DNA from 2 places in the Pseudarthrobacter sp. NKDBFgelt genome. Region 1 is predicted to be linked to the other one. Evidence: riboswitches for the same ligand, from Rfam matches in the RefSeq annotation. Region 1 holds a riboswitch; the other holds the start of a gene.

Evidence for each region. Region 1 has a riboswitch for cyclic di-AMP ahead of ACKAE7_RS10235 (M23 family metallopeptidase). Riboswitches for the same ligand answer to the same signal wherever they lie in the genome.
Region 2: it holds a riboswitch for cyclic di-AMP, as region 1 does, so the genes downstream of both, ACKAE7_RS06120 (LysM peptidoglycan-binding domain-containing protein) here and ACKAE7_RS10235 (M23 family metallopeptidase) in region 1, are expected to answer to the same signal.

The regions. Positions count from the first base shown of each region.
Region 1 is NZ_JBJURL010000031.1:15,554-21,988, forward strand. Features, by position in the region: gene ACKAE7_RS10210 (DUF6457 domain-containing protein) at 1-3, opposite strand, end outside; gene ACKAE7_RS10215 (molybdenum cofactor guanylyltransferase) at 20-664, opposite strand; gene ACKAE7_RS10220 (HNH endonuclease) at 705-1,205, opposite strand; gene ACKAE7_RS10225 (NlpC/P60 family protein) at 1,478-2,260, opposite strand; gene ACKAE7_RS10230 (C40 family peptidase) at 2,420-3,130, opposite strand; cyclic di-AMP (ydaO/yuaA leader) riboswitch at 3,201-3,374, opposite strand; gene ACKAE7_RS10235 (M23 family metallopeptidase) at 3,511-4,335, opposite strand; cyclic di-AMP (ydaO/yuaA leader) riboswitch at 4,346-4,587, opposite strand; gene ACKAE7_RS10240 (metal-dependent transcriptional regulator) at 4,694-5,389, opposite strand; gene serC (phosphoserine transaminase) at 5,671-6,435, shown strand, end outside.
Region 2 is NZ_JBJURL010000015.1:500-6,934, reverse strand. Features, by position in the region: gene ACKAE7_RS06135 (ribonuclease Z) at 1-631, shown strand, start outside; gene ACKAE7_RS06130 (APC family permease) at 628-2,070, shown strand; gene ACKAE7_RS06125 (protein adenylyltransferase SelO) at 2,067-3,542, shown strand; gene ACKAE7_RS06120 (LysM peptidoglycan-binding domain-containing protein) at 3,691-4,542, opposite strand; cyclic di-AMP (ydaO/yuaA leader) riboswitch at 4,546-4,746, opposite strand; gene ACKAE7_RS06115 (dienelactone hydrolase family protein) at 5,017-5,991, shown strand; partial or broken gene ACKAE7_RS06110 (lytic transglycosylase domain-containing protein) at 6,161-6,435, shown strand, end outside.

The DNA of each region.
Region 1 (6,435 bases):
CACGAACGTGCCTCCCAAGTTAACTGCGGCTGCGCCGGTCCTGGCCCTTGTCCTGGTTCCCGGCGGCAATCCCTAGTGCGGCGGCATCATCCCACGTGTCCACGTCTGCCGTGGAACCTGCGGGGACGGTGACAGGCTGCACCTCCAGACTAGCAAGGAGGGAGCGCACGGAGCCGTTGATTAAGGCACCGCGTGACGACAGTTCCGCCGCTGATTTTATTAACCCGGCCGTGCGGTAGATGCCGGCCAGCGGCTGGAGGGTCCCGTCACCGGAACGGGCCACGACGCCGTCACCCCCTCCCGGGATCAGCGCCTCCTTCAGTGCCGCTACGGCGTCCTGGACCAGCGGCATATCGCACGCCAGCACAAGGGTGTATTCCGTTGTGCTGCTGCCGTGCTGTGCAAGAGCCTCCAGCCCGGCCGCGATGGCTGCAGCCGGCCCCGCGAACTCCGGTTCTTCACGGCACCAGATCAGCCCGGGAGCGGAAGATTCCGGCCGGGGACCCACCACCACCGTGCTGGAGGCACCTGCGGACGCGGCAAGCGCACGCTGCAGGAGAGTGGCATTGTGGAAGACAAGGTCCTGCTTCGGCACTCCGCCCAGCCGGGACGACCGGCCGCCGGCCAGGATGAGGGCATCGAAGGGCAACCGGTTCTCTTCCACTCCCCCAGCCTAGTCACCAAGCGCATGGTGCGGGGTGGGGTCAGGCGGCGCGCTCGGGCAGCAGGAACGGGTCCCAGGCGGGGGTGGGCTTTTCGAGTTCCTTGATCTGCCAAATGGTTCCGTGCGGGGGCTCCGGGACGAACCGCAGCTTCCACCCCATCTCGGCGGGAGTATGGTCGCCCTTGACGTTGTTGCAGCGCAGGCAGGCCGCCACCAGGTTCTCCCAGGAATCGGCACCGCCGCGGGACTTGGGCTGGACATGGTCGATAGTGTGGGCTGCTTTTCCGCAGTAGGCGCACCGGTGGCCATCACGCCTCAGCACTCCGCGGCGGCTGACGGCCGTGGCCTGGTTGTATCTGGGACGGATATAGCGGTTCAGGAGGATAACGGACGGGCGGCCCAATATCTCCTGCGGTCCCACCACGGGATCATCACCCTCGGCAACCACGCTGGCTTTGCCTGTGAGCACAAGCACCAGCGCCCGGCGGAACGTGATGACCGCCAGCGGTTCATATCCAGCATTCAGAACGAGAGTGCGCATGCACGTACCTCTTCACGGCCGCACCCGTCAGGGGCACGAGGGCCGGCTGCCCTCGGCATGTCCGGGCTATGGATCGACACCACAAGAGTAAACATAGAAGCCCACTATCAGCTAATTGCGGTTTTCCAAAACTGCCGTGTCGGGTCCATTGGCGGGGTTCCCCGGGTGGCTGCGGGCTGCACTCCGCCGGCATCGTCCTTAAATGGAAGAACCCCTGCCGCGGGGCAGGGGTTCTTCGTGCCGTTCCCAGGGAAAGGCTAACGCGGGGCTCGTTAGTTCACGCGGATGAAAACAGGGCCGGAGCCAACATTGGCGCTGAAGACGACAGTCTGGTTTCCGTTGTATCCACCGTGGACAGCCTGGCCGTTGCCGGCGTAGACAGCGATGTGGGCCATGCCCGCGCCACCGTCTGCGTAGTAGATGAGGTCGCCCGGCTGGGCTTCCGCGGCGCTTACGGTGCGGCCCAGGGAGAGGTACCCTGCAGGCCAGTCGTGGAAGTTGATGCCCACTGCAGCCAGGGAGTTGGTCACCAGCATGGTGCAGTCCTGCGTGACGCCCAGCTGTGCGTACGCAGCGGAGAGGATGGCTGCGCCCTTGCCGCTGGCGGAAGCGGCAGGAGCTGCAGCGGGTGCAGAGGCGGTGGTTACCTTGGCGGTCACCTTGGGGGCTGCGGCAGGCTGGACGACGGCGGGAGCCGGCTCGGCTTCCTCGACCTCAACAGGAGCTGGCTCTTCCTCGACAACCACAACAGGCGCGGGCGTGGTGGTGACGGCCGGCTTCTCGAAGGTGATGGCGATGGTGGAAGCAGCGGAGATCGGCGCCTCGACAGAGGACTCAACTTCCAGGGTGGACGCCGGGGCGGAGTCGCGCTGGACGCTGGAGTCAGCCGCGTTTGCAGCGATGCCGCTGGTCAGCACCAGGCCTGAAGCAGCAGCAATAACCGCTGCCTGGCGGCCCATGCCGCCGGCGTTGCCGCCAACAGCCTTGGCGATAACGGCAATTGAGCTGGTCTTGGTGACTTCGGCGCGATGCCGTGCGGTGGCACGAGTAGTCATCAGTTCTCTCTTTCGTTTTCCTCAGGCCGTTGTGGGCACCAAGGGGTATGGGCGTGCCGGCATCTTGGGGGTACGCCGGCACGCCCCGAACGGGGATGTGGTGTTTGTGGAAAGCGTGGTGGAGCAAAGAAATAGCTCTTGGGCCCGAAGGCCCAAGAACTATTTATTGATCGTGAAGAAGGCGGAGCTTCCGGTGGCGGCCACCGAGTGAAGCAGCGTGCCCTGGGAGGGGTTGAGCGCGCTGATCATCATGCCGTTGCCGACGTAGATGCCTACGTGCGCGCCACCGTTCTGCATGACCAGGTCACCCGGCTGCGGGGTGGAGGTGGGCGTCATTGCCGTCCAGGCGTTGACGCGCGGGATGCTGATGCCGGCCTGGGCATAAACCCACTGGGTGAAGCCGGAGCAGTCCCAGCCGTTGGGGGTGGTGCCGCCCCAGACGTAGGGACGGCCGATGCCGGTGTACGCGAGTGCGGCAATGCCGGAGGTGGAGGCCGAGGAAACCGTTTCGGCCTGCTTCTCAGCTGCAGCTTCGGGAGCCGGCGCGGTGGAGGCCGACGCGGTGGAAGCCGTCCGGGTTCCGGAAGCAGTCCGGCTCTCGGAATCGGTCGACTGTGCCCGCACCGGTGCCGGCTTCGGAGCGGCGGTGGTCTTCACCACGGGACGCTCGAAGGAGACGGTGGCGGTGGGTGCTGCGGTCACCGCGAGGGCGGACTGGGCAGACCCGGACTCGGTGGAAGCGGAAACGCCGGCGGTGGTGTCCGCGGCGTTTGCAGGCAGGCCCATGCTGAGGATGAGACCGGAAGCGGCTGCGATAACGGCAGCCTGGCGACCTACTGTCCCGGCATTGGCACTAACAGCCTTGGACACGGTGTCCAAAGGGTTGGTACGAACCGTTTGCGCACGGTGGCGCGCAGAATTATGGCGTGAAGACACGAAGGTAGCCTCTCCCAATGCCTGCGAGGTGAGCTGTCGGATTCGGATGGGAGTCACCCGGCCACATCGCTTCCAAGGAAGCTTTGCGACTTAACCCCAAGGCCTTCGCTCAAGCAAAGACCAAAATTGGTTCCCCCGCCCCTGCCAGACGATGAAATGCGAACGGACCTTGAGCGGTGGCAGAGCTAGGCAATCCGCACAAGAGCGTCAACTTCGGAAAAGTTGACGCGAGTTAGACGGTACAGCAGTTTTCGTTGAATGTCACATTCAGGTCACGGCAGGTCACGATGATTCGAGAGTGAACCATCATTTGACTACAGCCAGCCGGTGGGATCGACGACTTCGCCGTTGACCTGGACCTCGAAGTGGAGGTGGCAGCCTGTTGAAGCACCCGTGGTGCCGCTGAGCGCGAGGACATCGCCGCGGGAGACCGTCTGGCCCTCGGTGACGCTGAAGGACGAGAGGTGGTTGTACGTGGTCTCCAGGCCGTTGCCGTGGTCCACGACAACCCGGTTTCCGCCGCCGTACTGGTGCCAGCCAACGAATGTCACAGTGCCGGTGGCTGCTGCCAGGACCGAGGTGCCGCACTGGGCCACGTAGTCCTGGCCGCGGTGAAAGTCACCGGAGCCGCCGGTGATCGGGCTGACCCTGTAACCGAACGGGGAGGCAGTGGACAGCGCGGCCAAAGGGGCTCCGAGGCTTCCGGCAGATGCTGCGCGGGATACGGAACCTGCGGACTGCGCGCTGAGCAGCTGCTTCAGTTTGCCGTCGGGGTCCGCCTGGGTCACCACGGCAGAGCGGCTGAAGTCGATCTGCGCGCCGGCCTCGGCCGATACCTGCGGCTGCGGAGTGATAGCCGAGGCTGCCACCGGGGTAACGCTGCCGGCACTGTCGGTGGCCATGACGGGGCTGGTGGCCGGAACGGTCACGGTCAACACCAGCCCGGTGGCGGCCAGCGCAATTCCGGCCTTCTGGCCGATTCCGCTGGCGGAGGCAAATTCAGTGATTTGCCGGAAGGGTCCTCGACGGCGGCGTGCATCACGGTGCGGATCGCGGGGGCGTTCCGTGGTGATGACCTCGACAACGCGCGGCGTTGAAACGGGGGCGGCCGCGCGGCGGCGCCCCTTGGGGGTCTGCATGGACAAGAAGGGTTCCTCTCTGGAAAGCCTGCGAAGTTAGCTGTCGGATTCGGGTCAGAGAGTTCACAGACCCGGTCCGCCTGGGCAAGCTCGGCACAGAGGTATCCCCGGAAGGATCCAACGCTGGAAGAGGCTTGCTGCTGACGGACTTCACCCCAAGGCAGTCCCCCGTCTGCCGGTTGTGGTTCCCCCGCCTCTGCCAGTAATGACTCGTGCACCTGATCCGCTGGCAGAGCTCGGCTCCGGATCAGGTAACGCTTTAGTATCTACGCTTGGGTTTAACTATAGGGCCAGAAGTCCCAAAGTAACAATTCCGTTATCTTTGCCTATTCTGCCCCAGCCGGGGTAGTAGGCCCGTTTACCGGATGGCAACGAAGACGTGGGCCGCCACTTCCGGTGGCAGCTCCAGGGCGCCCTCTATGCCGGGCACGCGGACCGAAATGTAGTCTCCCACCCGCTCCAGCGAGACTGCGGCCCCGGGGCGGATTCCACCCTCGTCCAGCTGGACCAGCAGTTCCGGTTCCACCTGGATCGGCTCAGCCAGGCGGCTTACGGTTACCTCGGACGCCGGGCCATAGGACTTCATTGCTTCCAGAAGGCTGATGGCCCCGTCGGCAAAGCCCTGTGATGCCTGGCCGCCGAGGGCAGCGAGGCCAGGGATGGGGTTGCCGTATGGGGACTCCGTTGGGTGGTCAAGCAGCTCGTAGATGCGCCGTTCCACGCGTTCGCTCATGACGTGCTCCCAGCGGCAGGCCTCGTCATGGACGTAGGCCCAGTCCAGGCCGATCACGTCTGCCAGCAGCCTCTCCGCCAGCCGGTGCTTCCGCATCACTTCGGTAGCGCGCTTCCGGCCAACTTCGGTGAGTTCGAGGTGCCGGTCTCCCGAGACCACCACCAGGCCGTCCCGCTCCATCCTGCCAATGGTCTGGGACACTGTGGGCCCTGAGTGGCGCAGGCGTTCGGCGATTCGGGCGCGAAGGGCAACGATATTCTCTTCCTCAAGCTCCAAGATGGTCCGAAGGTACATCTCCGTAGTGTCGATCAGATCCGTCATCCAGCTCAGCTCCTCGAGCGCAGTACCTTGCGTTGTCCCACCGTATCGCCTTCCGCGCGACGTAGTCCGTTGAAAAGCTTAGCCTATTTTGACTTTGTCCGAATAGTTGGCGGCCGTCACACCAGGCCGTCTCAGTGTCTGGACTATGACGGCGCCGGTTCCCGCCCCAACGCCTGTTCAGGCAGAATGAGGAGGGCCGAAAGTTGCAGTCACAGCCGACTGTCCGCCAAGCAACCACCCGTCCGGACCCTAGCCGCGTCCACGCCGAAATTGGAGCACCTGTGAGCGAAAACAGCATCACTATTCCCGCCGACCTCCTGCCCAAGGACGGACGGTTCGGCGCTGGCCCGTCAAAGGTCCGGCAGGAGCAGATCGATGCGCTTTCCGCCGCGTCGAAAACCATCCTGGGAACCTCGCACCGGCAGGCTCCGGTGAAGAACCTGGTGGGGTCGGTGCGCGAGGGCCTCAGCCAGTTCTTCCGGGCACCCGAGGGCTATGAGGTGGTCCTCGGTGTCGGCGGTTCCACTGCGTTCTGGGACATCGCCAGCTTCGGCCTGGTGGAGCAGAAGGCCCAACACCTCTCGTTCGGTGAGTTTGGGTCCAAATTCGCGGCCGCCACCAACAAGGCGCCCTTCCTGGCTGCCTCCTCCATCATCAAGTCCGAACCAGGTACCCGCCCGGCCGCGCAGGCCGAAGCGGGCGTTGATGCCTACGCCTGGCCGCAGAACGAGACCTCCACCGGCGTCTCCGCCCCCGTGAAGCGCGTAGCAGGCGCGGACGAGGGCGCACTGGTGCTGGTTGACGCAACATCAGCGGCCGGCGGCCTTGACGTGGACGTGGCGGAGAGCGACGTCTACTACTTCGCCCCGCAGAAAAACTTTGCCTCCGACGGCGGACTCTGGCTGGGCTTGTTCTCCCCCGCCGCCCTGGACCGCGCGGCCCGCATCAAGGCCACCGACCGCTGGATCCCGGATTTCCTCGACCTGCAGACCGCAATCGACAACTCGCGGCTGAACCAGACGTACAACACGCCGTCGTTGTCCACC
Region 2 (6,435 bases), on a different contig from region 1:
CGGAGAAGGCGGACCGGTGGCTGACGGCCTGGAAGTCCGGCCCCTCAAGCACCGCATAGAAACCTACGGCTACCGGTTGGTCGAGCCGGACGGCCGGACTCTGCTGCCGGAACGCCTGCAGGCGGCAGGGATCTCCGGGCCGGACACAGGGCGCCTGCAGCGCCAAGGGAGCCTGGCAGGGGTGCGGCTTGATGACGTCAGCGCCGCCCGGCCGGGCCAGCGTTTCGCCTTCGTGATGGACACGGCGCCCTGCCCGGGCGCAGAGGAACTGGCCGACGGCGTCGATCTCCTCGTCGCCGAGTCGACCTTCGCAGACGACGACGCCGGGCTGGCCGGCCAGTACCGCCACCTCACAGCAGGGCAGGCGGGAGAGCTGGCGGCACATGCCGGCGCCCGCACCCTGGTGCTCACGCACTTCTCCGAACGGTACGGCGGCGACGCCACACTGCTCTCGGCCCAGGCGCGCGCCCGTGCGGGTGCTGCTGCGGTCATCGCGGCAGAGGACCTGCAGCGTATCGGCTTCCCCCGGCGGCGGCGCTGGTCCCAAGGCGCCGCGCTGCAGCACGGGCCGGTCACCGCATCGATGCCAAACCCCTCATTCAGCCAAGTCAGCCATGGAGGTCACTCGTGAGTGCAGCTTCAGAAGAAGTGTCAGACGTTACCGCGCATGGCAAGGAGCCCACGCTCAAGAGAGTGCTGGGACCCAAGCTCCTCCTGCTGTTCATCGTGGGGGACATCCTCGGCGCCGGCGTCTACGCGGTGACCGGAACCATGGCAGGCACCGTGGGGGGAATCGTCTGGCTGCCGTTCCTGCTGGCCTTCGTGGTGGCCACGCTTACCGCCTTCTCCTACCTTGAACTGGTTACGCAGTATCCACAGGCGGCGGGTGCCGCGCTGTACACGCATAAGGCGTTCGGGATCCACTTCGTCACCTTCCTGGTGGCCTTTGCGGTGGTCTGCTCCGGAATCACCAGCGCCTCCACCTCTGCGAACGTCCTGGCCCAGAACTTCTTTGGCGGCCTTGAGATCAACGGCTGGATGGGCAAACCCGGTCAGGGCGTGATCACCGCGGTTGCCCTTGGATTCATGCTCCTCCTGGCCGCCATCAACCTGCGTGGGGTGGGGGAGAGCGTCAAGTTCAATGTGGTGCTCACGGTGGTGGAGATGGCCGCACTGTGCATTGTGATCGGCGTCGGGTTCTTTGTCATGGCACAGGGGACCGGAAACCCGGGCGAAATCTTCGTCTTCAACGACTCCCAGGACAAGGGACTCTTCCTGGCCGTCACCGCAGCCACCTCCATCGCGTTTTTTGCCATGGTGGGCTTCGAGGACTCCGTCAACATGGTGGAAGAGACCCAGAACCCCGAGAAAATCTTTCCCCGCACCATGCTCACCGGCCTGGGCATAGCAGTCCTGCTCTACATGCTGGTGGCGGTGTCCGTGGTGAGCGTCCTCACGCCCACCGAACTCGAGGGCATCCGGGAAGCTGAGGGCGCGGCCCTGCTGGAAGTGGTCCACAAGGGCTCGCCGGACTTCCCGATCGACAGGGTCTTTCCCTTCCTGGCAGTCTTCGCGGTCGCCAACACGGCCCTCATCAACATGCTGATGGCCAGCCGGCTGATTTACGGCATGGCCCGCCAGCACGTCCTGCCCCGCCAGCTGGGCAAGGTCCTTCCCGTCCGGCGCACCCCGTGGGCGGGAATTGCATTCTCCACTGTCCTGGCACTGGGCCTCATCCTGTATGTCACCAGTGATCCCGAAAGCAACATTGTGGCCAACCTGTCCGGCACCACCGCCTTCCTGCTGCTGTGCGTTTTCACGGTGGTCAACGTGGCCTGCGTGGTGCTGCGCCGCAAACGGGACCCCCACCGCAAGGTGTTCTTCACGTCCCCGGGCCAGCTTCCGCTCGTTGCCGCCGCCCTGTGCGCATTCCTTGCCGGACCCTGGGTGGGCAGGAACATCATCCAGTACCAGATCGCCGGCGGACTGATGGCCATTGGAGTCATCCTGTGGCTTATCACCTGGCTGATCAACCGCAGGACAAACGACGGCGCTAGGGTTGATTCATGACTGCAGCAGCAGAATCAACTGTCACCTTCGAAGGACTTTTCGCCAGTGAACTCCCGGAACTCGCCGTTCCCTGGCAGGCCGAGGAAGCGCCCGAACCCGGTCTCCTGGTTCTCAACGATGCCCTGGCCGGCGAGCTGGGACTTGCCCCTGAATACCTGAAAACCCCCGAAGGCGTGCGGCTGCTCCTGGGGAACCACGTCCCGGCCGGGGCCACCCCGGTTGCCCAGGCATACGCGGGGCACCAGTTCGGCGGCTACTCACCGCTGCTCGGCGACGGCCGGGCGCTCCTGCTCGGCGAACTGGTGGACGTTGGCGGGCGCCGGCGGGACGTGCATCTCAAAGGCTCCGGCCGCACCCCCTTCGCCCGGGCTGGCGACGGCCGTGCCGTCGTCGGCCCCATGCTGCGGGAATACCTTGTGAGCGAGGCAATGCACGCCTTGAACATCCCCACCACCCGGGCCCTGGCCGTTGTGGCCACAGGACGCCCGGTGCGGCGGGACACGATGCTGCCCGGCGCCGTCCTGGCCCGGGTGGCCAGCAGCCATCTCCGGGTGGGCAGCTTCCAATATGCTTGGGCCACGGACAACATGGAGCTCCTGCGCCGGCTGGCGGACCATGCCATCAGCAGGCACTACCCGGACGCAGCCCAGGCTGAACATCCCTACCTGGAACTGTTTGCCTCGGTGGTGGCCGCCCAGGCCGGGCTGGTGGCCCGGTGGATGCTGGTGGGGTTTGTGCACGGCGTTATGAACACGGACAACATGACCATTTCCGGCGAAACCATCGACTACGGCCCCTGCGCCTTCATGGACGCTTTCAATCCCGGGGCCGTGTACAGCTCCATTGACGTCAGCGGCCGCTACGCCTACGCCAACCAGCCGGTGGTGGCTGAGTGGAACCTGGCGCGGCTGGCGGAGGCCATGCTGCCGCTCTTCCACGAGGACCAGGAACAGGCAGTCGCCCCCGCAGTGGAGGCGCTGGGGAAGTTCCGCAGCCAGTACAGCGATGCCTGGTTCAACGGCATGAAGGCAAAGCTTGGCATCAACGGCGGGCCGGCCGGAAGCAAAGAGGGGGACGAGGCGTCGGCACTGGTGGACGGGGTGATCGCCCTGCTGAAGGACGGACCTGTCGATTACACACAGTTCTTCCGGAGCCTTGGCCAGGCCGCCAGGGGCGATACCAGGCCGGCGCGGGGCATGGTCCTGGATCTCGCCGCGTTTGATGCCTGGGCTGGGCGCTGGGCCGGCCTGAAGCCCGACGCCGGGCTGATGGACAGCGTCAACCCGGTGTACATACCCCGCAACCATCTGGTGGAGGAAGCGCTGGCGGCGGCAACAGCAGGGGACATGGGCCACTTCAACCGCCTCCTGGAGGTGGTGAAGTCCCCGTTCGAGGAACGCCAGGGGCTGGAGCGCTACACCGAGGGGCCGCCGGAGGACTTCGGCACCTACCGGACCTTCTGCGGTACCTGACCCCGGGCGACGCTGGGCTCCGGACGGATCAAGAATGAAAACCGTGGAAGCATGACAAAGGCGGCAGCCGGGAGAACCCGGCTGCCGCCTTTGCTGGAGTGGCCTGGCCCCTGTGGGCCGGCTGCGCCTGTGTCTGTGTCTGTGGTGACTACGCCACGCGGACGAAGGAAGCGCCGCTGAGCCAGCTGATGGAGTGAACGGCGGTCTGGTTGCCGTTCACGCCGCCGCTGACAACCTGGCCGTCGCCGGCGTAAACGCCCACGTGGCCGGCGGTGATCACCAGGTCGCCGGGGGCGGGGGTGCCCACGGTGGTGCCGTACTGGTAGAACTGGCCCGGGGCAAGGTCGCCGACGGACTTGCCGACCGTGCGCAGGGCCTTCTCCACCATCGCGGTGCAGTCCTGGATCTGGCCCACCTGGCCGTAGGCGTTGGCCAGGATGGCTGCTCCGGCGCCGCTGCCGGTGGCTGTAACCGGTGCGGACGCGTAGGACATGTTCATTCCGGTGTTCGCCGGGGTAGTAACAGCAGCGGTCTGGACCGGTGCCGGTGCCGGTGCTGCAGCCGGTGCGACGTAGGCCGGCGCCGGGGCAGCCGGAGCGGAACCGGCGGCAGGAATCTGAATCTGGTCACCGGGGTAGATGATCGTGGAGACGGAAAGCCCGTTGGCTGACAGGACGTCATTCAGGCTGACACCATGCATCGACGCAATGGCACCAAGGGTGTCGCCCGATACAACCGTGTGGACGTTGCCGGCTGCTGCGGCGGGGGCTGCGACTGCTGCAGCAGGGGCGGCCGACGCCTGGACGCTAGCGGTCTCGGTGGTGTCCGGACCGTTCACACCGGCGTGGGCCGGGGCGCCTACGCCGAAGGCAATGCCGGAGGCTGCTGCTACGGCGAGAGCCGGACGGCCCAGGGACTTGGCCGAAACAGCCAGCCCTTCGATCGCGATGGAGCGGGCCGGGGTTGCGCGGTGACGGGCAGTGGTGGAATTTTTTGACACAGTTGATCGCCTCTCCCATGCCTGCGGGGTGAGCTGTCGGGTTCGGGTTGGAGATACCCGGCCGGCAACACCTCCGAATGGAACGGACGCGCTGTCGACTTAACCCCAAGGCCTTCAAAGGCCGCGGAAACTTGGTTCCCCCGTCCCTGCCAGCTGGAAAGCGTTGGTTCCCGGGTCAGTGGCAGGGCTCGGCATTCTGACGGGGAATGTCCCGTCTGGGAGGGACACCTGAAGACCATAACCCGACTTAGCACCCATTGTCACATTTGGATAACATGCGAGGCGATTCTCTCGGTTTCGCTATCGACTGGATTACGCGTGACCCATGGGCATCAGTGCGCAGAACAGGCTCGCCGATTTTGCCGGGAGTGTTTCTCATCACGAATCCATAAAGGAAAGGCAAAGATCGCCGGGGAACCTTGTCCGGAGCTGGCTGGGGGAGGAGTATGTTCGGCACCCCCGAGGAGGCAGACTGTGACCCAGCTTGGCAAGTATGAGAAATACCTGATTGAGGAATTCTTCGATGACTACCGGACCGGCGCACTGAGCCAGCGGACCTTCACCCGGCGTGTTGCCTTCATCACCGGCAGCATGGCGGCGGCGTCGGCGGCGATGCTGCTGGTGGGCTGCACGCCCAGCGAGGTGCCACGGAGCACCGACCCCATGCCCACCCCGGAACCCTCCCCGTCGTCCGCTGCCGGGACTGCGGGGTCGGGAGCGGTGCCCGGGGCCAAAAGCCCGCTCTCTGTCCCGGAGGGGGCGCCAGGATTGACGACGGCGTCCGTCCAGTTTCCGTCCGGCGGCGCCTCGGTCAGTGCCTACCTGGCAAGGCCCGAGCAGGAAGGGCGCGCTCCCGCCGTGTTGATCTGCCATGAGAACCGCGGGCTGACGCCTCATATCGAGGACGTTGCCCGCCGCTTCGCGAAGGAGGGGTATGCGGCCCTTGCGCTCGACCTGCTCAGCCGAGAAGGCGGGACAGCCGGCATGGACCGGGACGCTGTACCCGGCGCCCTCACCCAGGCCGGCGCCCAGCGGCATGTGGCGGACTTCGCGGCAGCACTGGAGTACCTCCAGGCCCAGGACTTCGTGGACGGCGGCCGCGTCGCCATGACCGGCTACTGCTTCGGCGGCGGCATCACCTGGCAGGCGGCCACCGAACTGGTCGGCCTGAAAGCAACCGCGGCATTTTACGGACCCGCCCCTGACCTGGCCAAAGTACCGGACATCAAGGCGGCCGTATTCGGGGTCTACGCTGAACTTGATCAACGCATTACCGGGCCCATGCCTGCGCTCAAGGATGCGCTGGCAGCCTCCGGTGTTGTCCACCAAGTCACGGTCTACCCCGGCGTGGACCATGCCTTCCACAACGACACCGGCGACCGCTACAACGAAGCCCAGGCGACGGCCGCGTGGAATGACACCCTTGCCTGGTTCGGCCAGCATCTGTAAGAGGCCGGCACTTCTGTCCTTCCCGTCAACGTAACTGCCTCCGGTCCATAACGATGTAGAAACGTCCGCCTTCAACCTGAGGATGAAGGCGGTAGGCTTCCCGACTATGTGCCGGTTCGTTACCAAACCCAGGGCGCGGCTCGCCGCGGCGCTTCTTTCGTGTGCGCTGGTGGGAACCCTATGGCTCACGCCGGCAGGTGCTGCGGAGGTCCCGCCCGGCGATTTCCCGTCCTGGGAGGAGGTGCAGGACGCGAAGGAGAGCGAGGCCAAAAAGGCCGCGGAAATTGCCAGGATAGGTGGTTTGCTGTCCGCCCTTCAGGACCAGTCCGAGGCCGCAGGCTCCGCCGCGGTGCAGGCGGCGGCGGAGTACGCGGTGACGGACGCGGCTTTGCAGGCTGCATCTGCAAGGGTGGAAGTCCTGGCGGCGCAGACCGCGCAGGCTGA